3 regions of the Pantoea phytostimulans genome follow, and region 3 is predicted to be linked to each of the others. Evidence: predicted binding sites of a transcription regulator. Region 3 holds the regulator's gene; each other region holds the start of a gene.

Region 1 (3,576 bases), 1.1 Mb from region 3:
CTAATACGCGGGCGAGTTGTTCTGCGCGTTCCAGGTAGCGCGCCATCCAATAGAGACCGCTGGCTGTACGACTTAGCATGATGCGTCATCCTCCAGAACCCAGGTATCTTTGGTGCCGCCGCCCTGAGACGAGTTCACCACCAACGAGCCTTCCGTCAACGCAACGCGCGTTAAGCCGCCTGGCACCAAGCGGATCTCAGCCCCGCACAAGGCAAAAGGACGGAGATCGATATGGCGTGGAGCCAGACCGTTTTCGATAAATGTGGGACACGTCGAAAGCGCCAGCGTGTTCTGCGCGATGTAGTTATCGGGCCGCGCCTGTAATCGCGCCCGAAAATCGCTGAGCGCTTGCTGGCTGGCAACCGGGCCGATCAACATGCCGTAGCCGCCGGCGCCATGCACCTCTTTCACCACCATTTCATGCAGATTCGCCAGCACATAGGAGAGATCTTTCGGCTTGCGGCATTGCCATGTCGGCACGTTATTCAGGATCGGATCTTCATCAAGATAGAAGCGGATCATGTCTGGCACATAAGGGTAGATCGATTTATCGTCGGCCACGCCGGTACCAATGGCATTCGCCAGCACCACGTTGCCAGCACGATAGACCGATAACAAGCCCGGCACACCAAGCATTGAGTCGGGGCGGAAGGCCAGCGGATCGAGGTATGCATCATCAACCCGCCGATAAATCACATCCACTTTGCAGGGTCCGGCGGTGGTTCGCATCATTACTGCGCCATCTTTAACGAACAAGTCAGCGCTTTCCACCAGTTCAACACCCATCTGTTGGGCAAGGAAACTGTGTTCAAAATAGGCGCTGTTAAAGCGGCCCGGCGTCAATACCACCACCACCGGATCGTTGACTGGCGAGCTTTCACGCAGGGTTTGCAGCAGATGTGAAGGATAACGTTCGACCGGCGCGATGTGCTGCTCGGCAAACAGTTCCGGGTAGAGCCGCATCATCATCTTGCGGTTTTCCAGCATATAGGAAACGCCGGAAGGCGTGCGCAGGTTATCTTCCAGTACGTAATATTCACCATCGCTGTTACGCACCATGTCTACGCCAACAATGTGTGCATAGATATCACGATGCAGATCGACGCCATGCATGCAGGGCTGATATTGATCGTTCACCATCACCTGCTCCGCCGGGATGATGCCCGCTTTCAGGATGTGCTGCTGATGATAGATGTCATGAAGGAAAGCGTTGAGCGCCTGAACGCGCTGGCGAATACCGCGATCCAGCATCGCCCATTCCTGAGCAGGAATAATGCGCGGTACGCTGTCGAAAGGAATTAAACGTTCCGCTCCGCCATCGTCGCCATAGACGTTAAAGGTAATCCCCACCCGATGAAACAAAAGTTCCGCTTCCTGGCGCTTGCGTGCAATCGCCTCTTTGTCCGCGTTTTGTAACCACTTCCAGTAAGTTTGATAATGTGCGCGGTACTGACCATCGCCCATTAACATCTCATCATAGAAATGTGGTGCTATCTGGTAGCTATCTTTCATGAATTACCCGGCGCTTGTCAGAGAAGATAAAACAGAGATTGCACAAAGTGTGCCAGGGCTTGGGCAGGTGTTTTTAGCGTGTGACCGTGTTCACCTCTCTGGCTGTTTCGCTCACGCCTGGCAGAGAAAGAGACCGACATCAGCAACGTTGGCGTTGTTATGCGGCAGCGTCGTCTTTCTCTGCTTAGCCTGTGAGCACCGGGCTAGGGGAAATCAGGCTCAAAATGCACTTTATTGGTGCGATGTCAGATTGGCTACAGGTGCCCAAATCTCTGTCATTGCGCCCGCTTTACCCGTAAAAGGATCGCGGGTTGGCATGGGTACCTGTTTTATCTGTACCAGCGAATGTTGGAGTTTGTCCGGCTCGTCACGCAGCGTTTCGGGTGACATTCCTTCAGGATAGGCGCCGACGGCGATAAAATCGTCGCTGGCATGAATTTGTTTATGCCCAACACCTGCCGGAATTAATACCGCATCCCCAGCCCGCAGCGTCACCATGCGGCCGCTGTCACCGCCAAACAACACTTCTGCCCAGCCTTCCGCTACGCCAAGAAGCTCATGCGTGTTTGGGTGATAATGGGTATAGGGAAAAATAGGATAGCGCCACGCTGGTGGCCAACCATGCTGTGCAAAGGTTTTTTCAAACCACGCAGCTTTGTCTTCCTGGTCATCCGGCACCACGCGCGGCCAGATAATCAGCGGCAAGGGATTGTTCGGCACACCGCCCGATGGCGTCGATAACATCAGATGCTGAGGATTATCAGACGCGCCAGCTGAGAACGTACCCGCAGCGAAGGACATCAGTAACATCAGACTGGAAATTTTAGCAGTCATACAGGTTCTCCTTTTTTGTTTAAGTGTGGCAAATTCCGGGGGTAACGCAATGTGCTCTGCCCGACAGAATTAACATAATTACCTGAATTAACTAACTAAACCCAAATTTGTTGTTAACAGTTTTGTGACTTCCTGGTGAATGCGTTTATGACCGCTGTGATCACTGCTTCTGGTTGCTTTAGTACGTCATGATTCCAGAAGCGCAGCACGTGCCAGCCGAGATAGCTGAGGTAATGTGTGCATTGTGTGTCGTAACGATGCGCGTCGGCATGCTGCGAACCGTCGAGCTCGATCACCAAATGTTGTTCAAGGCAGGCGAAGTCCACAATGTAAGGGGCGATAAGATGTTGTCGCCTAAAACGCTGGCCGAGACACTGTTTATGGCGCAAATAACGCCAGAGTAAACGTTCGGCATCGGTTGCGTTTCGTCGTAATTCACGGCTGCGTTCAATTCCATGGCGCATAGGGGTTCCTCTTTTTGCGCAGCATGAGTGAGAACAGTATTGGATGAAAGTGAGGTGAGTAGAATTCTGGAGCCGGCTCGAGGATTTTGATGAGTGAGGGCGAGGTCGTTTGTCCCCCACCTCAGTCCTCCCTCATAAATGGGGGAGGAAGATGCTGCAACATGCGAATTCGGTGACGGCATGCGGCAGCGTCTCCTTCCCCCGTCAAAACGGGGGAAGGCCGGGATGGGGGGCAGCGCGCAGAGGAGGTCGTTTGTCCTCCACCTCCATCCTCCCCCATAAAGGGGGGAGGAAGATGCTGCAACATGCGAATTCGGTGACAACATGCGGCAGCGTCTCCTTCCCCCGTCAAAACGGGGGAAGGCCGGGATGGGGGGCAGCGCGCAGAAGAGATAGTTTATCCCCCTCCTCGGCTTTTTAGTGCGAGGTCGTTTGTCCCCCACCTCGGTCCTCCCCCATAAATGGGGGAGGAAGATGCTGCAACCTGCGAATTCGGTGACAGCATGCGGCAGCGTCTCCTTCCCCCGTCAAAACGGGGGAAGGCCGGGATGGGGGGCAGCGCGCAGAGGAGGTCGTTTGTCCCCCACCTCAGTCCTCCCCCATAAATGGGGGAGGAAGATGCTGCAACATGCGAATTCGGTGACGGCATGCGGCAGCGTCTCCTTCCCCCGTCAAAACGGGGGAAGGCCGGGATGGGGGGCAGCGCGCAGAGGAGATCGTTTGTCCCCCACCTCGGTCCTCCCCATAAATGGAAGAGGACGATGCT
Region 2 (3,576 bases), 450 kb from region 3:
CGACATTCAGTATCTGTTCCATTTGCGCGATATAGATCGCCCAGTCGATGTTCTGATTCATCATTCTCTCCGGTTAAAAACCTGCGGCGCTGCCGTTGCTGCGCGGATCGCTCGCGCCTTCAAACATGCCGTTGTTGTGTCGCACAATCGCACCAGCATGGCCGACCGCTTCACTGAAATCTGGCAGCAGCTCAACGTCGTGGCCCAACTGACGCAAACGTTCCAGCGTTTCGATGGAGAAGCGGCCTTCCAGCTTGAGCGAGTCAGAAGATTGCCCCCATGTGCGGCCCAGCAACCAGCGCGGCGCGCTCACCGCTTGCTGTAGCGGCATGCCCTGAATCACGTGACGCGTAAAAATTGCGGCCTGCGTTTGGGGTTGCCCATCGCCGCCCATTGAGCCGTAAACCATCACGCGGCCATCTTTCAGTCGCGCTGCCGCCGGGTTAAGGGTGTGGAAGGGTTGTTTGCCCGGTGCCAGCGCCAGCAAATGTTCAGGATCGAGGCTGAAAGCCGCGCCGCGGTTTTGCCAGGTGATCCCGGTGCCTGGCAGCACCACGCCGCTACCAAATTCGTGATAGATGCTTTGAATAAAGGAGACCGCCAGACCGCTGCTGTCCATGACGCCCATCCACACCGTATCGCCGGGACCGCGACCGGTTCCCCACGGCGCAGCACGGTCATCCTCTATTTGGCTGGCAAGCATGGCGAGGTGATCGCTGTCGAGCAACGCTTGCAGATCTTCGGTGATGTGACGCGGATCGGTAATATGCTTGTCGCGCAGCGCAAAGGCTTTTTTAGTGGCCTCAACGATGCGGTGCACGGTTTGCGCTTCATCCGCTTTCGCCATCTGCAGCCGATCGGTAATGCCAAGAATTGCCAGCGAAACCATGCCTTGAGTCGGTGGTGTCATATTCCAGATATCACCTTCGCTGTGGGCGATATGCAGCGGCGTGCAGCGCCGGGCACGCTGTTGTTGCAAGTCTTCAAGGGTAATCGGCATGCCGAGCGCGGACAGTTCACGCGCCAGATGATGCGACAAATTGCCGCGATAAAAGCTGTCGAGCCCTTCCTCAGCTAACTGGCTCAGCGTTTGCGCCAGTGCTGGCTGAGTAAAACGGCTGCCCGCTTGCGGAACATCGCCATCCGGCAAAAACGTCGCGGCAAAACCGGGCTGATGCTGCAATTCAGCGCGCTTAGCTTCGGTTGCCGCAGCCTGAGAAGCCGTCACTGGAATGCCGTCGGCAGCATACCGAAGGGCATCACGCAGTAGCCGTGCCAACGGAAGCGGCGTGCCGCCCAGTTCGCCGGAAAGCGTTAACGCTTCCTGCCAGCCGCTGACGGTGCCCGCTACGGTCAGCGCTGCTTTAGGGCCGCGATGGGGAATGTGCGGTTCATTGTGATAGAAATCGAAGTGGGCGAGGGAACCGGCTGAGCCGCTGGCATCAATAGCAATCGGGTCGCCTTGTGGCGGCATCACTAACCAAAAACCATCACCGCCTAAGCCATTCATGTGCGGATAAACCACCGCAATGGTAGAGGCTGCCGCCACCATCGCTTCAATGGCGTTGCCGCCTTCGCGCAGTACCGCCAGCGCGCTTTCACTGGCCAGATGATGCGGTGTAACCGCCATGCCCAGCGGGGCCATATTGCTCTGAATCATTCGTTTCTCGTTTTGCTTTCGGGTAACAGTAGAGAAACTAAAGCAAGAGCTGTTCCAGTTTTCACTAGGTGACAAAGCGGTGAAGCGAACCTGGCGCAAAATATGCTAGCTTGATCTGAAACGAAAGTTACAGGATGAATAATGAAACAGCTTGATGAACGGCTCAGAAGCCACTATCCCCAGCTTTCGCCGCAGGAACAGCGCATTGCTGACTTTGTCTTTGATCACTTTGATGATCTCATCAGCTACAACAGCGCTGAGCTGGCGCGGCTGAGTGGCGTGTCGAAAGCCACCGTCAGCCGCCTGTTTAAACGTTTGGGCTATGAAAAATACAAAGATATGCGCGATGAATTGCGCACCCTGCGCCAAAGTGGCATGCCGCTTACCGACAACCGTGATGCGGTGCAGGGCAACACCTTGTTGTCGCGCCACTACAAGCAGGAAATGGCGAATCTGACACAGTGGGTTAACAACATTGATGCACAGCAGTTCAGTGAAGTCATTCAGCAGTTAGCACAGGCAAAACGCATTTTTATCATTGGGATGCGCAACGCTTATCCGGTTGCTTTGCACCTGCGTCAACAGCTAATGCAGGCGCGTCCGCAGGTGCATATTCTGCCGCAGCCAGGCCAAACGCTGGCGGAAGAGTTGGTGGATATCACCCCGGATGACATGGTGGTGGTGATGGCGTTTCGTCGTCGCACGCGCATTATTCGTCCGCTGATGCAGCAGTTGCAAAGCGCTGGCGTGCCGCAACTGGCATTGTGTGAACCCCAGGCGCAGACGGTGATTTCACTGGCACGCTGGCAACTCTGCGCGCCCCTCGACAGCGTTTCTGCCTTTGACAGCTACGCTTCAGCGATGAGCCTGATTAATTTGCTGGCGAATGCGTTATTACACGAAATGTTATCTCATGGGCGTCAACGTATTCACCATATTGCCGATCTTTATCAGCAATTTGACGAGTTGGAGCACCGCTAACAGGCACCATTTTGGTGCTTTGCCTCTTTTTGGTTCATCTCCTCTTGACGGTTTAAGCGCGATTGTTACGCCGTCAATCTCCTAATGCCTCGAATAAATAACGCGTTTCTCCAGATAATGCTGGTTGGCACATTAGTTGCAAATTGCTTTATCAAGAATCTTTTGTTTCACGTAAATCTTTCACGTTAATTCACTGGGGTGCATAATGAAAAAAGTTTTGATGGCAGTGGCGACAGCGGCATTACTGATGGCACAAGCAGGCAGTGCGCTGGCTGATCAACTGCAGGATATTCAAAAGCGCGGCGTCCTTCGCGTTGCGGTACCTCAGGACTTCCCGCCGTTTGGATCGGTTGGCACTGACTTGCAGCCGCAAGGTTATGACATCGACATGGCGAAGTATCTGGCTAAACAGATGAAACTTAAGTTGCAGTTGGTGCCCGTCACCAGCGCTAACCGCGTGCCTTATCTTCAGACCGATAAAGTCGATCTGGTGATCTCCAGCATGGGTAAAAACGCTGAGCGTGAAAAGGTCATCGACTTTACGCGTGCCTATGCGCCGTTCTTCCTGGGCGTGTTTGGACCAAAAGGTGAAGAGGTGAAAGACGCGGCGGCGCTGAGCGGTAAGTCTGTTGGCGTAACGCGCGGAGCAGTTGAAGATATGGTGTTGAGCGATGTCGCGCCAAAAGATGCGCAGGTAAAACGTTATGAAGATAACAACACCACGCTGTCAGCTTATCTTTCGGGTCAGGTTCAATACGTCGCGACCGGTAACTTAGTGGTGGCTGCGATCACTCGTCAGAACCCGGCGAAAGCGCCCGTTGCCCAGTTCATGTTGAAAGATTCACCGTGCTTTATCGGTCTGAAGAAAAATGAGCCGGCGCTGAAAGATAAGATGAATGCGCTGATTGAGCAGGGCATCAAAGATGGCACGTTGA
Region 3 (3,576 bases):
TACGCACATCAATGCTGACAGCAGCGGAGATGTTGCGTTCTGCCAACGAGTTTGCTAACTCCGGCAGCAAGACTACCGGCAGATTATCGACGCAGTAAAACCCCATGTCTTCCAGTGCGCGCAACGCCACTGATTTTCCTGAGCCTGACCGACCGCTAACGATCATCAGCACCATGACCTTCTCTCCCGTTTTAAAACCGGCACCGGGCCGGTAAAGACGCTTTACTGTTCTGACTGGCCTTCTGTAATAATCGCGTAGAGCTCTTCATTACTTTGCGCCGCTCGCAGGCGACGACAGACGGTTTTATCTGCCAGTCTTTTCGCCACCAGTGAAAGAGTATGCAAGTGCGTTTTGCATTGATCTGCGGGAACCAGAAGGGCAAACAACAGATCGACCGGCTGATTATCCACCGCGTCAAAGGCGATGGGCTGTTCAAGACTAATGAACACGCCTACAGCGCGCAATGTATCTTCATCCAGCTTGCCGTGAGGAATTGCAATTCCATTGCCAATACCGGTGCTTCCCATGCGCTCACGGGTAAGAATTGCTTCGAAAAGCGTTTGGTGCGGCAGGTTGAGCTGCTTGGCGGCCAGTTCGCTGATAATTTCCAGCGCCCGTTTTTTGCTCTGGCAATGTACGCTACTGCGGGTGCAGTCCAGCGAAAGTACGGAGCTCAATTCCAGTGTCAGATCGTTGTTCATCATCGTTTCACTTGCGAGTTCACTTAGCCACTCACGTTCGCATATAACCGCTATGTTGACGTCAGATGGCGCTGGCTTAGATGACAAAACGGGGCGGTTAATCCGCCCCATCCTGTGCGCTCTAGCGCGTTAAGCGCTTAACCAGCGTGAAGGTTAGTGTTTTTTCAGTTTGTCTTTGTGTTTGGTCAGTTGACGGGTGAGTTTATCAATCAAACCGTCAATAGCCGCATACATATCTTCCGCTTCCGACGTGGCGTGCAGTTCGCCACCGCTGACGTGTAAAGTCGCCTCGGCAATTTGATTGACCTTCTCGACTTTCAGAATAATATAAACCTGATTGATACGATCAAAGTAGTGTTCCAGTTTGGCAAACTTACCGTTAACGAATTCACGCAGAGGTTCGGTGATTTCGACATGTTGCCCAGTGAGGTTCAGCTGCATAGGTCTTCCTTCTCATTTCTGTCAAACCAGCTGTTTACGCTGGTTCGATGGCGGGATGGATAAAGACTCGCGGTACTTAGCGACGGTTCGACGCGCCACCATGATCCCTTGTTCAGATAACATGGAGGTGAGCTTACTGTCGCTCAAGGGCTTGGCAGGATTTTCCGCCGAAATTAATTTTTTGACCAATGCACGAATCGCAGTAGACGATGCTTCGCCGCCACCTTCGGTATTCACGTGACTGGAGAAAAAATACTTCAATTCAAAGATGCCACGCGGGCTATGTAAATATTTTTGCGTGGTAACGCGGGAAATTGTCGATTCATGCATTTCAACGGCTTGCGCAATATCTGCCAATACCATTGGACGCATAAACTCTTCGCCTTGTTCAAAAAAAGCGTGTTGTTGTTCAACAATACAACGAGTCACTTTTAGCAACGTATCGTTGCGGCTTTCCAGGCTTTTAATGAGCCACTTTGCTTCCTGCAAATTACTACGAATAAATTGATTATCGCTGTCGTTGCGCGATGAACCCCCCATCGCAGCATATTGCTGGTTGATCTTTAAACGTGGCACGCTGTCAGCGTTGAGATCCACTGTCCAGCGTGTGCCGACTTTACGTACCAGCACGTCGGGAATCACATACTCAGGTTCGCCGGTATTCACCGATTGGCCAGGACGCGGATCCAGTGATTGGATCAGCTGCATGGCCTCTTTCAACACATCTTCTTTTAAACGCGTTACGCGCATCAGACTGCGGAAATCGTGATTAGCCAATAAGTCGAGGTGGTTGCTAACGATCAGTCGCGCCTCTGCCAGCATCAGCGTATCAGGAGCATATTGTGAAAGCTGCACCAGTAAGCAATCACGCAAGTCACGAGCGCCAACGCCGATGGGATCAAAACGTTGGATACGTTTTAATACGGCCTCAACCTCATCAAGCTCAAGCTCTTCATTGCCGATGCTGTCGAGGATCTCTTCAAGCGAAACGGTAAGATACCCGGTATCATCGATGGCATCGACAATGGAGGTCGCAATCGCGCGATCGTTATCGGTAAAAGGTGTTAATCCCACCTGCCACATCAAATAATCTTGCAATGATTGTGTTGTTTCGCCTTGATAAATAGGCAATTCATCATCTTGATAATCGGTTCCGGTGCCTGAAGGCGTGCCTGCGGTATAAATCTCGTCCCAGGTTGCATCAAGCGGCAGCTCTTCCGGCATATCTTTCTGCTCTAACGCTTCACGTGTATCCAGCGCTTCGGCTTCTTGATATTCGCGGGAATCAACTTCGTCGTGCAGATCGGTTTGTTCAAGCAGCGGATTACTTTCCAGCGCGAGTTGTAGCTCTTGCTGAAGTTCAAGCGTTGAAAGCTGCAGCAGACGAATGGCCTGTTGCAGCTGTGGTGTCATCGCCAGCTGTTGGCTGAGCCTGAGTTGTAAACCTTGCTTCATAGACAGGATTGATTTTCCTCAGCAAACGTCAGTGTTAGCGACACCTTATCAGAGTCTGAACTCTTCGCCCAAATAAACCCGCTTAACTTGCTCATCTGCAAGAATTTCTGTAGGCGTGCCGTGGGCAATCAAGTGACCTTGGCTCACGATATAGGCGCGTTCACATACCGCCAGCGTTTCACGAACGTTGTGGTCGGTGATTAGCACGCCAAGGCCGCTATCACGCAAGTGTTCAATGATCTTTTTGATGTCGATAACTGAGATGGGGTCAACACCGGCAAACGGTTCATCTAACAGAATAAATTTTGGATTTGCGGCCAGGGCACGCGCAATTTCGACGCGACGACGTTCACCCCCAGACAATGCCTGTCCCATGCTGTCACGCAGGTGTTCGATGTGGAACTCTTCCATCAGCTCGTTAGCACGATCCTGACGTTGCTCTTCAGTCAGATCATCACGGATCTGTAACACCGCCATGAGATTGTCGAACACGCTCAGGCGGCGAAAAATGGACGCTTCCTGAGGAAGATACCCGATGCCACGACGCGCGCGCGCATGCAGCGGCAGGATACTGATATCTTCATCATCAATGATAATGCGGCCCGCATCGCGCGGCACAATGCCCACGACCATATAAAAAGTCGTGGTCTTGCCCGCACCATTGGGGCCCAGCAGGCCGACAATCTCGCCGGACTTCACTTGCAGACTAACGTCTTCTACCACGCGACGGCCTTTATATGCCTTCGCCAGGTTTTCTGCGATTAATGTGGCCATAGCTATCAGTTACTCTTTTTTCCGCTGTTGGACGAACCTTGCTTATCTTGCAACTGCGATGGCACCAGCACGGTGGTCACTCGTTTACTTTGACCCTGACTGTACGCCTGCATTTTTTGTTCTTTAACCAGATACGTTATGCGATCGCCTTTGATGTTGCTGTCTTGCTGTTCGATGTACGCATTGCCAGTCAACTCAACAAAA

What was found. Region 3 encodes sigma-54, which starts transcription at its own class of promoters, with help from an activator protein. Its sites were predicted from a motif close to GTTGGCACANNTTTCGCTNT; they were not measured.
Region 1: ACF2G4_RS11360 (circularly permuted type 2 ATP-grasp protein) is a predicted target of sigma-54. The motif match lies at 1,550-1,569, and genes of this name have one in related genera.
Region 2: ACF2G4_RS18415 (gamma-glutamyltransferase family protein) is a predicted target of sigma-54. The motif match lies at 1,700-1,719, and genes of this name have one in related genera.

Annotation. Positions count from the first base shown of each region.
Region 1 covers NZ_CP173698.1:2,445,166-2,448,741, forward strand. Annotated here, with positions in the region: gene ACF2G4_RS11355 (alpha-E domain-containing protein) at 1-79, opposite strand, end outside; gene ACF2G4_RS11360 (circularly permuted type 2 ATP-grasp protein) at 73-1,512, opposite strand; gene ACF2G4_RS11365 (cupin domain-containing protein) at 1,744-2,346, opposite strand; gene ACF2G4_RS11370 (endonuclease domain-containing protein) at 2,460-2,810, opposite strand.
Region 2 covers NZ_CP173698.1:3,977,308-3,980,883, forward strand. Annotated here, with positions in the region: gene hpxX (oxalurate catabolism protein HpxX) at 1-61, opposite strand, end outside; gene ACF2G4_RS18415 (gamma-glutamyltransferase family protein) at 74-1,660, opposite strand; gene hpxU (MurR/RpiR family transcriptional regulator HpxU) at 1,802-2,641, shown strand; gene ACF2G4_RS18425 (transporter substrate-binding domain-containing protein) at 2,847-3,576, shown strand, end outside.
Region 3 covers NZ_CP173698.1:3,525,794-3,529,369, forward strand. Annotated here, with positions in the region: gene rapZ (RNase adapter RapZ) at 1-175, opposite strand, end outside; gene ptsN (PTS IIA-like nitrogen regulatory protein PtsN) at 223-702, opposite strand; gene hpf (ribosome hibernation promoting factor) at 856-1,143, opposite strand; gene rpoN (RNA polymerase factor sigma-54) at 1,165-2,598, opposite strand; gene lptB (LPS export ABC transporter ATP-binding protein) at 2,647-3,372, opposite strand; gene lptA (lipopolysaccharide ABC transporter substrate-binding protein LptA) at 3,378-3,576, opposite strand, start outside.